DNA from 2 places in the Pseudomonas sp. P4_C8 genome. Region 1 is predicted to be linked to the other one. Evidence: predicted binding sites of a transcription regulator. Region 1 holds the regulator's gene; the other holds the start of a gene.

Region 1 (7,296 bases):
CAGCGAAGCGTATCTGATCGAAGACGGCAAGATTACTGCGCCGGTCAAAGGCGCGACATTGATCGGCAACGGTCCGGAAGCCATGAGCAAGGTGTCGATGGTCGGTAACGATCTGGCGCTGGACAGCGGCGTTGGGACGTGCGGCAAGGATGGGCAGTCGGTGCCGGTGGGTGTCGGCCAGCCAACGCTGAAAATCGATGCGATCACTGTGGGTGGCACAGGCGCATAAGTGGCTTTTGAAAAAGTGAAGCTTCGGGTGAGCCGCTTGGCGGCTCACCCCGGAAGGGACTTAACGCAGACCGCGTTGAGTCTCGTCCAGCTCACGGATGTACTTGAAGATTTTACGGCTCGATGCCGGTGGCTTGTTGGTCGCCAATTCGTGCTGGGCCTGACGGATCAGGGAGCGCAATTGCTGACGATCAGCCTCCGGGTAGTCGAGCACGAACTTCTCCAGGACTGCATCGTCGCCCGCGATCAAGCGATCGCGCCAGCGTTCCAGGCCATGGAAACGTTCGTTGTACTGCCGGGTGGAGGCATCGAGTTGATCGAGCAAAGTCAGAATGGCGTCAGTGTCCTGATCGCGCATCAGTTTGCCGATGAACATAAGGTGCCGTTTACGCGCGATATTCGCGGTGTGCTTGGGCGCATCGGCCAGGGCCCGGCGCATAGCGTCGGTCAACGGCAGTTTTGCCAGCAAGTCAGGCTTGAGTGTTGTAAGGCGCTCGCCAAGGTCAACCAGAGCATGAAGCTCGCGTTTAACCTGGGATTTGCTTTTTTCTCCCGTATCGAGGGAGTCGTCGTAAGAATCAACCATGGTGGCCGTCCGCAAAGAAACGCCGCCATGATAACCAGTCGGGGGCCGCTTGTCCGGCCCGGTCGCTCGAAGGCCATACCGAAAGCAGAATTTGAGTGGAGAACAGCATGAGTGCAGTTGAAAGCGTCGGCCCACAAGCGTTGCCGGCACTGCAAGAACAAGTCGAGCAGATCATCGCTGAAGCCAAGCGTCAGGGCGCCAGCGCCTGTGAAGTTGCCGTGTCCCTGGAGCAGGGCCTGTCAACGTCGGTGCGTCAGCGTGAGGTCGAAACTGTCGAATTCAACCGCGATCAGGGTTTTGGCATCACCTTGTACGTCGGCCAGCGCAAAGGTTCGGCCAGCACCTCGGCGAGCGGTCCTGAGGCGATTCGCGAGACCGTCGCTGCGGCGCTGGCCATCGCCAAACACACTTCCGAAGACGAAGCCTCGGGCCTGGCTGATGCCGCGCTGATGGCTCGCGATCTGCAGGATTTCGACCTGTTCCACCAATGGGATATCACGCCGGAGCAAGCCATCGAACAAGCGTTGGCCTGCGAAGCCGCCGCGTTTGCCACCGACAGCCGGATCAAGAACGCTGACGGCACCACGCTCAGCACCCATCAGGGTTGCCGCGTGTACGGCAACAGCCACGGATTTATCGGCGGCTACGCGTCGACGCGCCACAGCTTGAGCTGCGTGATGATCGCCGAGGCCGACGGTCAGATGCAGCGCGATTACTGGTACGACGTAAACCGTCAGGGCAATTTGCTGGCCGACCCGGTGAGCATTGGTCAGCGTGCCGCGCAACGGGCGGCGAGCCGTCTGGGTGCGCGTCCGGTGCCGACCTGCGAAGTGCCGGTGCTGTTTTCCGCTGAGTTGGCCGGTGGTTTGTTTGGCAGCTTCCTCTCGGCCATTTCCGGCGGAAGTCTGTATCGAAAATCATCGTTCCTGGAAGGCACGCTGGGTCAGAAGCTGTTCCCGGAATGGTTGACCATCGACGAGCGTCCGCACTTGATGCGCGCCTTGGGCAGTTCCGCATTCGATGGCGATGGCCTGGCGACTTACGCCAAACCGTTCGTCGAAAAGGGTGAGTTGGTCTCCTACATCCTCGGCACGTACTCCGGGCGCAAGCTCGGCATGCCAAGCACCGCCAACGCTGGCGGCGTGCACAACCTGTTCGTCACCCATGGGGACGAAGATCAGGCCGCGTTGTTGCGCCGCATGGGTCGTGGCTTGTTGGTCACGGAACTGATGGGCCAGGGCCTGAACATGGTCACCGGCGATTACTCCCGAGGCGCGGCGGGTTTCTGGGTCGAGAACGGTGAGATCCAGTTCGCGGTGCAGGAAGTCACCATCGCCGGCAACATGCGTGACATGTTCAAGCAGATCGTTGCGGTCGGTAATGACCTGGAGTTGCGCAGCAACATTCGCACGGGGTCGGTGCTGATCGAGCGGATGACGGTGGCGGGTAGCTAACCCTTACCGCTTAAAAAAGGCGCGCCACCCAATTGGGTGGCGCGCCTTTTTTATGCGCCTTGCACCGTCCCCTGTGGGAGTCAGCCGCCTATGCGGACGTTGTAGCAGCTGGCGAAGCCTGACGCAGCTTGCGGCAGCTGCTACAGAGGGCAGTTTTTACTCGCCTTCTTCGAAAAAGTTATTGATCAACGCCACCAGCGCATCCAGCGCTTCCTGTTCTTGCTCGCCTTCGGTACTCAAGTGAATTCTGGTGCCTTTGCCGGCGGCGAGCATCATCATGGCCATGATACTTTTCCCGTCAACCATTGATTCTGGCGTCTTCCCTGCCCTGATCTGACACGGATACTTACCCGCCACTCCAACAAATTTTGCAGAAGCACGGGCATGCAGGCCCAGCTTGTTGATGATTTCGATTTCCAGAGCAGGCATCGCGATGTGAATCCTTTAGCTGAGGTCGCGGTGGCGGACCTGGACGTTCTTCAGGGATTGTTGCAGGACCTGGCCCAGACGTTCGGTCAGGTAGACGGAGCGATGATGTCCTCCGGTGCAGCCAATGGCGATGGTGACATAAGCGCGGTTGCTCGCGGCAAAGCGCGGCAGCCACTTGAGCAAATACGATGATATGTCCTGGAACATCTCTTCGACGTCCGGTTGGGCTGCCAGGTACTCGGCCACCGGTTGATCAAGCCCGGACTGAGCGCGCAATTCCGGCTTCCAATAAGGGTTGGGCAGGCAGCGCACGTCGAACACCAGGTCTGCGTCGACCGGCATGCCGCGCTTGAATCCGAAAGACTCGACCAGGAACGCAGTACCGGCTTCCGGCTGGTTCAACAGGCGCAGCTTGATGGTATCGCGCAGCTGATACAGGTTCAGGTGGGTGGTATTGATTTTGAGATCTGCCAGATCGGCGATCGGACCCAGCAGATTACTTTCGTCCTCGATGGCTTCTGCCAACGAACGGTTGGCGTTGCTCAGCGGGTGACGACGGCGGGTTTCGGAAAAGCGCTTGAGCAGGGTTTCTACGTCGGCGTCCAGGTACAGCACATCGCACTTGATATGCCGGCTCCGGACTTCATCCAGCAGTTCGGGAAACCGCGAAAGGTGACTCGGCAAGTTACGCGCATCAATGGATACGGCGACCAGCGGTTGTGCCAGTTCGGTATGAATCAGTGCGCGTTCCGCCAACTCCGGCAGCAGGCCGGCGGGCAGGTTGTCGATGCAGTAGTAGCCGTTGTCCTCGAGAACATCGAGGACGGTGCTTTTACCTGAGCCGGAGCGGCCGCTGACTATGATCAAGCGCATGATTACTGACCGTTTTGCTCGTCCAGGACAACCTGATACAAGGCTTCGTTGCTCGGAGCGCTGCGAAGACGATCACGGACTTCCTTGCGATCGAGCATGCTGGCGATCTGGCGGAGCAGTTCCAGGTGCGCATCGGTAGCCGCTTGCGGGACCAGCAGTACAAACAGCAGGTCAACCGGGGCGCCGTCGATGGCGTCGAAATCAATGGGGGCGTCAAGGTGCATCAAGGCGCTGATGGGTGACTCGCAGCCCTTCAGGCGACAGTGGGGGATGGCGATGCCGTTGCCAAAACCGGTCGAGCCGAGTTTTTCACGGGCAATCAATGCCTCGAAGACATCTTGCATCTCCAGATCCGGCACTTCCCGGGCGATCAGGTTGGCAATTTGCTCGAGGGCTTTCTTTTTACTGCCGCCCGGCACGTTCACGAGGGAACGGCCGGGGGTCAGGATGTTTTCAAGTCGGATCATGGGTTGGGAGTGTTAACGACCGGTCGCACCCTGGAGGAGGCTCTGGGTCTTTTCCTTATGCTTTTTGAGTTGTTTATCCAGCTTGTCGGTCAGTGAGTCGATCGCCGCGTACATATCGGTATGTTCCGCGTTTGCGACCACTTCATTGCCGGGAATATGCAGGGTGGCTTCGATTTTCTGCTTCAGCTTCTCGACCGTCATCGTGACCTGCACGTTGGTGATCTTGTCGAAATGCCGCTCTAATCGTTCGAGTTTTTCGCCGATGTAGGTGCGAAGAGGTTCGGTCACTTCCAGTTGGTGTCCACTGATGTTGACTTGCATACAGCTTCTCCTTCGTTGCCAGTGCATAAAGCGGTAGATCAAATGATCTACCACTGGAACGCTGTGGCGTGGCTCTACATCAACCGCTTGCGTTCGCTCGAAGGCGCGATCCCGAGGGACTCGCGGTACTTGGCGACGGTGCGGCGAGCCACCTGAATGCCTTGTGCCTCCAGTAAACCAGCGATCTTGCTGTCACTCAACGGCTTTTTCTGATTTTCCGCGGCAACCAGCTTTTTGATGATCGCGCGGATCGCTGTGGACGAGCATTCACCGCCTTCGGAGGTGCTGACGTGGCTGGAGAAAAAGTATTTCAGCTCATAAATACCCCGTGGGGTATGCATGAATTTTTGCGTGGTCACCCGTGAAATCGTCGACTCGTGCATGCCCACGGCTTCGGCAATGTCATGCAGGACCAGTGGTTTCATGGCTTCGTCGCCGTATTCCAGGAAGCCGCGCTGATGCTCGACGATCTGGGTGGCGACTTTCATCAGTGTTTCGTTACGGCTTTGCAGGCTCTTGATGAACCAGCGGGCCTCTTGCAACTGATTGCGCATGAAGGTGTTGTCGGCGCTGGTGTCGGCGCGACGGACAAACCCGGCGTATTGGGCGTTGACCCGCAGTCGTGGTACTGATTCCTGATTCAGTTCCACCAGCCAGCGTTCGTTGTCCTTGCGCACGATAACGTCGGGAACGACGTATTCGGCTTCGCTGGATTCGATCTGCGAGCCGGGGCGCGGGTTGAGACTCTGGACCAGCTCGATGATCTGTCGCAGTTCATCTTCCTTGATCTTCATCCGGCGCATCAGCTGGGAGTAGTCGCGGCTGCCGAGCAGATCGATGTAGTCGCTGACCAGGCGTTTGGCTTCGGCGAGCCAAGGCGTATTGGCTGGCAATTGGCGCAATTGCAGCAGCAGGCATTCGCCCAGGTTACGAGCGCCGATACCGGCCGGCTCGAATTGCTGGATGCGGTGCAGGACGGCTTCGATTTCGTCCAGTTCGATGTCCAGTTCCGGATCGAAGGCTTCGAGGATTTCCTCGAGAGTTTCATCCAGATAGCCCTGATTGTTGATGCAGTCGATCAGAGTCACGGCGATCAGGCGATCGGTGTCGGACATCGGTGCCAGGTTCAGTTGCCACAACAGGTGGCTTTGCAGGCTCTCGCCGGCCGATGTGCGAGTAGTGAAATCCCATTCGTCGTCATCGTTGCTCGGCAGGCTGCTGGCGCTGGTCTGGTAAACGTCTTCCCATGCGGTATCGACCGGCAGTTCATTGGGAATGCGCTCGTTCCAGTCGCCTTCCTCGAGGTTGTCCACCGTGGGGGCGGTTTCCTGGTAGGAGGGTTCCTGAATGTCGGCGTTGGGTTGCTGCTCGGCTTTGTCGGCCAAGGGGTCGACGTTGTCGAAGTCGTCGCCTTCTTCCTGGCGTTCGAGCATCGGATTGGACTCCAGGGCCTCCTGGATTTCCTGTTGCAGGTCCAGGGTCGACAATTGGAGCAGGCGGATGGCCTGTTGCAGCTGCGGTGTCATCGTCAGCTGCTGGCCCATTCTCAAGACTAGCGATGGTTTCATGGCAGGGGCTTAACACCTTATTCGCCGGCGCACATGCGCCATCCACTACAGGGCGCCGGAGCGCCAAACATAAGCAAATTATATGCCTGAAACTGAAGTGTTTGCCTAGAGCGCTGTAACAATAAAAACCTGTTGATTTTTACTGTGATAAGCGCTCAGTCGACTAGCCAGACACATCAACGCTTACAGGCGGAACTCATGGCCCAGATAGACTTCTTTAACCAGGTCGTTGGCCAGGATAGTGGCGGCATCGCCTTCGGCGATCAGCTGGCCATCGTTGACGATGTAGGCGGTTTCGCAGATATCCAGGGTTTCACGGACGTTGTGGTCAGTGATCAGCACGCCAATGCCCTTGGCCTTGAGATGGTAGATGATCTGTTTGATGTCGCCGACCGAAATCGGGTCCACGCCGGCGAAGGGTTCGTCGAGCAGGATGAATTTCGGGTTGGTAGCCAATGCCCGGGCGATTTCCACGCGGCGGCGTTCACCGCCCGACAGGCTCATGCCGAGGTTGTCGCGGATGTGGCTGATGTGGAATTCCTGCAGCAGGCTTTCCAGCTCTTTGCGACGTCCGGCCTTGTCGAGTTCCTTGCGCGTCTCGAGGATCGCCATGATGTTGTCGGCGACCGAGAGTTTGCGGAAGATCGACGCTTCTTGCGGCAGATAGCCGATACCGGCCTTTGCACGACCGTGCATTGGCTGGTGGCTGACGTCCAGATCGTCGATCAGCACACGGCCCTGATCGGCCTGCACCAGGCCGACAATCATGTAGAAGCAGGTGGTCTTGCCGGCGCCGTTGGGACCAAGCAGGCCGACGATTTGACCGCTGTCGATCGACAGGCTGACGTCACGCACGACCTGGCGGCTCTTGTAGCTCTTGGCCAGATGCTGAGCTTTCAGAGTTGCCATTACGGGGCCTTTTGCTCGTCGGTTTTCTTCTTCGGCTGGATCACCATGTCGATACGCGGACGCGACTCGGTCACCTTGCTGCCGGTAGCGCGACCGGCGCTGGCAAGCTTTTTCTGGGTGTCGTAGACGATTTTCTCGCCTAGGGTGATGTTGTTGTCCTTGTCGACAACTTTTGCCTTGTCGATCAGTACTACGCGATTTTGCGCGGCGTGGTACTGGATGGTCACACCCCAACCCTGGACAGGCTTGGGGTCGCCTGCAGTTTGCAGTTGCTCGAAGTAGGCCAGATTGCCCACCGAGGTCACCACGTCAATGTCGCCAGTCGGGGTGCGGGTCATGGTCACTTTATTGCCGGTAACCTTCATCGAACCCTGGGTGATGATCACGTCGCCCGTATAGGTAGCAACGCCGTTCTTGTCGTCCAGCTGGGCGTCGTCGGCTTGTATGCGGATAGGCTGCTC
Region 2 (7,296 bases), on a different contig from region 1:
TCGGTTTGGCTGGTCGCCAAATAGTCTTCGACTGTGAACTCAAGAAAGCCCTGAGTGACGCCGATAAGCATGTCAGGCAAGGTAACTGCGTCAGCAAGGGCAGGGCTGCCAGCGTTGAACAGGCAGACGGCCGATATCGCACAAAGCCATTGGCGAGCGATTGATGTCAGGCGTCGAAAAAATGTCGGTTCTGTGTTCATAAGCGTTAAAAAGCAAGCGCCGTGCCGTTTTGTGATGACAGCGCGTCGCAACACACTCAAGCGTTGTGTAGGAGTCGGTGCATGGCTGGTGTAATGGATGCGGTAAACCAGCGCACGCAACTGGTAGGGCAGAATCGCCTTGAGCTGTTGTTGTTCCGTCTCGACGGCCAGCAGCTTTATGGGATCAACGTGTTCAAGGTTCGGGAAGTGCTGCAATGCCCCAAACTCACGCTGATGCCCAAATCCAGTCCTGTCGTGTGCGGTGTGGCAAGTATCCGGGGGGCGACCATTCCGATTCTTGATCTGGCGATGGCGACCGGCTCCGGCGCGTTGAAAGATCAAAGCAGTCCGTTCGTGATCATCACGGAGTACAACACCAAGACCCAGGGTTTCCTGGTGCGCTCGGTGGAGCGCATCGTCAACATGAACTGGGAGGAGATTCATCCGCCACCCAAGGGCACGGGGCGCGATCATTACCTGACGGCTGTGACACGGGTCGACAACCAGCTGGTCGAAATCATCGACGTCGAAAAAGTGCTGGCGGAAGTAGCGCCGACACCGGAAGCGATTTCGGTCGGTGTGGTCGATGTCGAAACCCAGCACAAGGCCTTGTCCTTGAAGGTCTTGACGGTCGATGACTCGTCGGTGGCGCGCAAACAGGTGTCTCGTTGCCTGCAAACCGTCGGCGTTGAAGTGGTGGCGTTGAACGACGGCAAGCAAGCACTGGATTACCTGCGCAAGCTGGTCGACGAAGGGAAAAAGCCGGAAGAAGAGTTCCTGATGATGATTTCCGACATCGAGATGCCGGAGATGGACGGGTACACGCTGACGGCCGAGATCCGCAACGACCCTCGCATGCAAAAGCTTCATATCATCCTGCATACTTCGTTGTCGGGGGTTTTCAATCAGGCGATGGTCAAGAAAGTCGGTGCCGATGACTTCCTTGCCAAGTTCCGTCCTGATGACCTGGCATCCCGGGTAGTCGACCGGATCAGAGCAGCAGACATCAGCTAGGGGCCTTCTGCCCCCGGTGGTTCACACGATTTAAGAGGCGGCATCTTTGTCTACGGGTAATTTGGATTTCGAACAGTTCCGGGTCTTCCTGGAAAAAGCCTGTGGCATTTTGCTCGGTGAAAACAAGCAGTACCTGGTCTCGAGCCGTCTCAACAAACTGATGGAACAGCAGGGCATCAAGTCGCTGGGTGAGCTGGTCCAGCGTATTCAGACCCAGCCACGCAGCGGTTTGCGCGAGATGGTGGTGGATGCCATGACCACCAACGAAACGTTGTGGTTTCGTGACACCTATCCCTTCGAAGTGTTGAAGAACAAGGTGTTGCCGGAAGCGATCAAAGCCGCACCCGGTCAGCGCTTGCGGATCTGGTCGGCGGCCTGTTCGTCGGGTCAGGAGCCCTACTCGCTGTCGATGTCCATCGATGAGTTCGAACGCGTCAACCTGGGCCAATTGAAGATGGGCGCGCAGATTGTGGCCACCGATCTGTCCGGCACCATGCTGGCCAACTGCAAGACCGGCGAGTACGACAGCCTGGCGATTGGCCGTGGTCTGTCGCCCGAGCGCCTTCAGCGTTACTTCGACCCGAAAGGGCCAGGGCGCTGGGCGATCAAGGCGCCGATCAAGAGCCGGGTGGAGTTTCGCTCGTTCAACTTGCTGGACAGCTACGCAGCTCTGGGCAAATTCGACATCGTGTTCTGCCGCAACGTGCTGATCTACTTCTCCGCCGAGGTGAAGAAAGACATCCTGTTGCGCATTCACAGCACGCTCAAGCCAGGTGGCTATTTGTTCCTCGGCGCTTCCGAAGCGCTGAACGGTTTGCCGGATCATTACCAGATGGTCCAGTGCAGCCCGGGGATCATTTACCAGGCGAAGTGATTGTTCACCGGCAATACAAAAAAACGGGAGTCCTCAGGGGCTAATGCCGATCAGTTAAGCCCTTTCGCTTGACCTTTGGCCGCAAGAAATCAAAATCCGATGCCTGTATCGGCATCGGATTTTTTTCATGTGCAGTTCAAGCCCGTCATCAGATCAGGGGTCCGGACATCCTTGAACAATAGATATTGCTTGTCGCCCTCCCATGAAGATGACAGGCGCTTGGCAATATCAATCAAAAGTATATTTCCCCTCTACCATGAATATCGGTTCTCTCCAGTTAGGGCCCCTCCTAATCCCGGTTCCATCCATTTTTACAAATCCAGCGTCACGCATTTTCCAAACAAGATGCAATAATCCCATGTTGTCTCCCACATGCGCCCAACTAGCCCGATTATAAAGCCCGTCAAGCCGAGGAAGATCGATACCTAGTTCATTTTTGGTAAGAAATAGAATTACCTCTTCAGGTTTCTCGTTGAGCACGATGGTTGTTATGACACTCATTGCTTTGCCCCTCCCAACTGTTTGTATTCTCTCTCTGTCTGCTTGTTATCTGCTTCTATAGCTTCAGGCGTGTAGAGCAACTCAAACTCACCCTTTAGTTTGTAGTCTTCTAGTGTTGCGGCGTGAGTATTATTCCAAATGACACCGCCATCATTCGGCTTTACACCATCCGCCACACCTAATGCTCTGAAACGTTCAAGCTCTCTCAGCTCATGAGTATAGAAACGTTTGTCGATAGCCGTAGTTATCAATTCACCTCGCAGATTTTTTTCCAATCGGTCAACCATGATGGCATTGGCGTCCGAAGGGTCGAAGCGGCCCGTATGCAATTTGACAAGGTCAATACCCGCTTTCGTCACGGTAGCATTGGTCCAATCCAAATCCAGAATTGGGCCTCCAGCTTTGGCAGGATTGAAAAATCGACCGCTGTACTTCCCTCTCGTGGTAGCCCCTTCATAAGGACTATTGAAAACAATGTAAATCGGCGGCAAGCCGCTGTTGACCGGAAAGCAGTAAATACAATCCCTGAAGTCGGGTAACTCGAACGCAGGCAATGGTTCGGGCCGCACGAGTAGTGGCAACAGTTCAACGCCACTGTAATGCGGTACTTCCACTGGTCTAGCAGGTGAAGTTGTCGAACTGCTTTCCCAGTGGATAATTGGAAAACCGAGGGTGATGGGCGGTGTGTCGGCGGAGGTGAAACTGTAGCTGTTAGTCTTCTGGTCGAACTCCAGCGCCCGAACTGGCACCGCTGATGAAATGCTCCCTCCCGCCGGTGTTGCAACGAGGGTGTATTGGCCAAGGTCACCATAAATCCGGTAGGGAAGATCGATGGTTCCTTCGGTAGCGGCGATTTCATTCAGGTTAGACGGTGCATCTGGCAAGACTGTACTGCCAGATAGTTTGAGAGCCGTTTGAGGATAACGCTCGCCGTTACCCAGAGCGGGTGAATAGAGCAAAGCCCCGATCCCAATCGCCGTCGCTCGACTGAGAAGTACGTCCCCCAGCCCTGTCAACAACAAAATGCTTTTACGGATGGCTGCCTCGAAGGTCCAACCGTCCGCGTTTTGGAGAGTAGCGGCACCCGCCACAGTGACCACCTGCGCGGATTGACTAAGGGTTAAATTGAAACTGTAGGCAGTTTCACCTCTAGCCAAGGCAGAATGGATCGCAGCATCTATAGCTGGAGAAGCGTCCTCTAAAATGGAAACAGCCTCGACAAGGATTCGTTTAATGTAGGCGGCTGTCAGAGATTTCAGAAAGTTTTCGTAATAGGCTCGGCGCTCCTCCTCGTGTTCTACTGTATCCAAATAAGCCGCGAATAACTCGGCACTTTCCATACTGTCCAATGACAATGCATCTATGCCAAAAAAACTATCTGCTTCATACCAGCTGCTACTCATTCTAATTTGTTGCAGGAGCTTGACAATAATGGCTTTCTTTTTTAAGGCGTCCTCCAGTTTATTGAATGGGTGGGTATCAGTAGACGAGCCTATGCGCCCCTCTATTTCATTTCGCACGCCCGACGTGCCATTCGAAAAAACACTTCCTATCTGATCTTGCACCGAATGTGCTATGGCTACCAACTGTGCATATGCGTCGCGCTCTTGGTTGATGGTTTCAATTTTGTGAGCCACAGTAATCGTCGGAATAGCTCCATTCCAATTCAGAGCGCTGTCAAAATTTGATATATCGATAGATTTTTGCATGCGGCATTCCTTGCCATGATTTGAATTCCAATTAGCAGAAGCGCCTAGTTATGCCGCAACAAGGGCGCCACATCAACAGTAGAATATTTACTGTTGATGTCGTGATTGAAGATTGGGTAATTACAATGTGAGCGGGCTGTATTTGGCTGCGTAGCAGTCATCGCCAGCTCCTACAACGACCGGCGCACGATTCGAGAAAGCGGCAGAAAAGCGGCAGATGGCGGAGACCGGTTGCCGCTTTTCTGGCATTGCCGCCTTGCCACTCCCCGCAAAGCCCCGGTTTATGGGCTTTTTTTATTTGGCACGCCGCTTGCTTTGTCTCTGTTACGAAAAATCAGGTCACCCGAAGGTTTCCCGACATGAGCATCAGCTTCGATAAAGCGCTCGGTATCCACGAACAAGCCCTGGGCTTTCGCGCTCAGCGTGCCGAAGTCCTGGCCAACAACATCGCCAACGCCGACACCCCGAACTACAAGGCTCGGGATCTGGACTTCTCGAAAGTGCTCGCCGCACAAAACGAGAAAACCAAGAGCGGTACTTTTGCCTTGAACATGACCAACAGCCGTCACATCGAAGCTGAAGGCCTGGGCAATGGCGACGAGTCGCTGCTGTATCGCACGCCGATGCAACCGTCGATCGACCAGAACACCGTGGACGCCCAGCTGGAACAGTCGAACTACGCGGAAAACGCCGTCGGCTTCCAGGCCAGCTTCACCCTGCTCAACAGCAAATTCAAAGGGCTGGTATCAGCCCTGCGCGGAGAGTAAGTCATGTCCCTATCCAGTGTTTTCAACATTGCCGGTAGCGGCATGAGTGCTCAAACCACTCGCTTGAATACCGTGGCCTCGAACATCGCCAACGCCGAAACCGTTTCGTCGAGCATCGACCAGACCTATCGCGCCCGTCACCCGGTGTTCGCCACCATGTTCCAGGGCGGCCAGAACGGCGGTAGCGATTCGCTGTTCCAGAGCCAGGACGCTGCCGGTCAAGGCGTGCAAGTACTGGGCGTGGTCGAAGACCAGAGCAACCTTGAAGCGCGCTACGAGCCGAACCATCCGGCTGCTGATGCCAAGGGCTACGTCTACTACCCGAACGTCAACGTCGTCGAAGAAATGGCCGACATGATTTCCGCGAGCCGTTCGTTCCAGACCAACGCCGAAATGATGAACACCGCCAAAACCATGATGCAGAAGGTCCTGACTCTCGGTCAGTGATAAGGGGCGACTCTGATGAGTGTTATCGATACGACCAGTGGCTTGAGCCTCAATGATGTTTTGGCCAATTCTTCGGTCAAGACCAACAATACCAGCAGTGATGGTCTGGCTTCAGCGACCCAAAGTGCCGCTGGTAAAAAAGAGTTGGGCAAAGACGCGTTCCTGCAATTGCTGGTGACCCAGCTGAAAAACCAGAACCCGCTTGAACCGCAGGACAACGGCGCGTTCGTCGCTCAGTTGGCGCAGTTCAGCAGTCTGGAAGGCATCACCACGCTGAACGATACGGTCAGCGGCATTGCCGGCAATTACAACTCCTCGCAAGCGTTGCAAGCCTCTTCGCTGGTAGGCCGCTCGGTTATCGCCCAGACCGACACCGCAGTGGTTGATACCTCCAAGAGTTTCAACGGTACGGCAGTCGTGCCGGCATCGACGGACCCGGTGACGGTCAAGATCACCGATGCCGATGGCAAAGTCGTTCGCACCATCGACCTGGGCAGCCAGCCAGCCGGCAACGCCAGTTTTATCTGGGACGGCAAGAACGATGCGGGCGAAGTGGCCGCGGCCGGAACGTACAAGTTCGCCGCCACCGCGACTTACGACAGCCAGGCGACTTCGCTGGTGACTTACCTGCCGGCAACCGTCAACAGCGTGACCATCAGCCAGACCGGCGGTGAGTTGATGCTGAACCTGGCCGGCCTGGGCAGTGTTGCCCTGTCCAAAGTACAAACCATCGGTATATAGAGCCGACTAACACGGCACAAAGGAGTGGAATATGTCTTTCAATATCGGCCTTAGCGGTCTCTATGCCGCCAACAAACAACTGGACGTAACCGGCAACAACATCGCCAACGTCGCGACCACCGGTTTCAAATCCTCCCGTGCAGAATTCGAAGACGTGTACTCGGCCACCCGCCTGGGCACCGGCAGCAAGACCATCGGCAACGGCGTGCGCCTGGCCAACGTTTCCCAGCAGTTCAGCCAGGGCGACGTGAGCAACACCGGCAACGTGTTGGACATGGGTATCCAGGGCAACGGTTTCTTCATCCTCAGCGACAACGGTTCGATGAGCTACACCCGTGCCGGCACGTTCAAGACTGACGCCGAAAATTACGTGGTCGATAACAACGGCAACCGTTTGCAGGGTTATGGCGTAGACGCCAACGGCAAGATCATCAACGGCGTGCTGACCGACTTGAAAATCGATACGTCGAACCTGACACCGCATGCGACCACTCGTGTCGATCAGACGATGAACCTGAACTCCTCGGACGCACTTCCAACCGTGACGCCGTTCAACGTCAAAGACACCAACAGCTACAACAAAACCATTTCCACCCCTGTGTACGACACGCAGGGTAACAAGCACTCGATGGACCAGTACTACGTAAAAAATCCGGGGGCCAACTCCTGGACTGTTTACACCTACATGGACGGCCGCAGCCCAAGCGACCCGACGCAAAACCCACCGGAGCCGATGATAGCGGACATCACCTTCAATCCGGATGGCAGCATCAATACGCTGACGACCCCTCCACCTCCAGCCACGGGATGGACGCTGACCGGTACCACGCTGACCATGACAGGCTGGAAGCCGGGCGTGGTGGTTGACGCCAACGCCAACCCGCCAACCTGGGCCCTGAACGGCTCGGACGCCGCTGCTGGCGGTGTTGCGTTCGACATGGGTAAAACCACTTCGTACGCTTCACCGACCGCACGTACTGCGCAGTACCAGGACGGCTATGCCACTGGCCAGATTTCCAGTCTGACCATCGACGAAAGCGGTG

Evidence for each region. The regulator sigma-54, encoded in region 1, starts transcription at its own class of promoters, with help from an activator protein. The targets are predictions, from matches to a motif close to ANTGGCATNNANNTTGCTNT.
Region 2: a site for sigma-54 is predicted at 4,596-4,615, ahead of flgB (flagellar basal body rod protein FlgB). Genes of this name have one in related genera too.

Annotation. Positions count from the first base shown of each region.
Region 1 is NZ_JBFUIH010000014.1:70,434-77,729, reverse strand. Features, by position in the region: gene tldD (metalloprotease TldD) at 1-229, shown strand, start outside; gene yjgA (ribosome biogenesis factor YjgA) at 290-814, opposite strand; gene pmbA (metalloprotease PmbA) at 922-2,268, shown strand; gene AC1DWM_RS11330 (HPr family phosphocarrier protein) at 2,425-2,697, opposite strand; gene rapZ (RNase adapter RapZ) at 2,713-3,570, opposite strand; gene ptsN (PTS IIA-like nitrogen regulatory protein PtsN) at 3,573-4,037, opposite strand; gene hpf (ribosome hibernation-promoting factor, HPF/YfiA family) at 4,050-4,358, opposite strand; gene AC1DWM_RS11310 (RNA polymerase factor sigma-54) at 4,433-5,926, opposite strand; gene lptB (LPS export ABC transporter ATP-binding protein) at 6,110-6,835, opposite strand; gene lptA (lipopolysaccharide transport periplasmic protein LptA) at 6,835-7,296, opposite strand, start outside.
Region 2 is NZ_JBFUIH010000067.1:22,638-29,933, reverse strand. Features, by position in the region: gene flgA (flagellar basal body P-ring formation chaperone FlgA) at 1-200, opposite strand, end outside; gene AC1DWM_RS27900 (chemotaxis protein CheV) at 282-1,214, shown strand; gene cheR (protein-glutamate O-methyltransferase CheR) at 1,261-2,088, shown strand; gene AC1DWM_RS27890 (hypothetical protein) at 2,317-2,589, opposite strand; gene AC1DWM_RS27885 (S-type pyocin domain-containing protein) at 2,586-4,298, opposite strand; gene flgB (flagellar basal body rod protein FlgB) at 4,658-5,065, shown strand; gene flgC (flagellar basal body rod protein FlgC) at 5,069-5,512, shown strand; gene flgD (flagellar hook assembly protein FlgD) at 5,528-6,253, shown strand; gene flgE (flagellar hook protein FlgE) at 6,285-7,296, shown strand, end outside.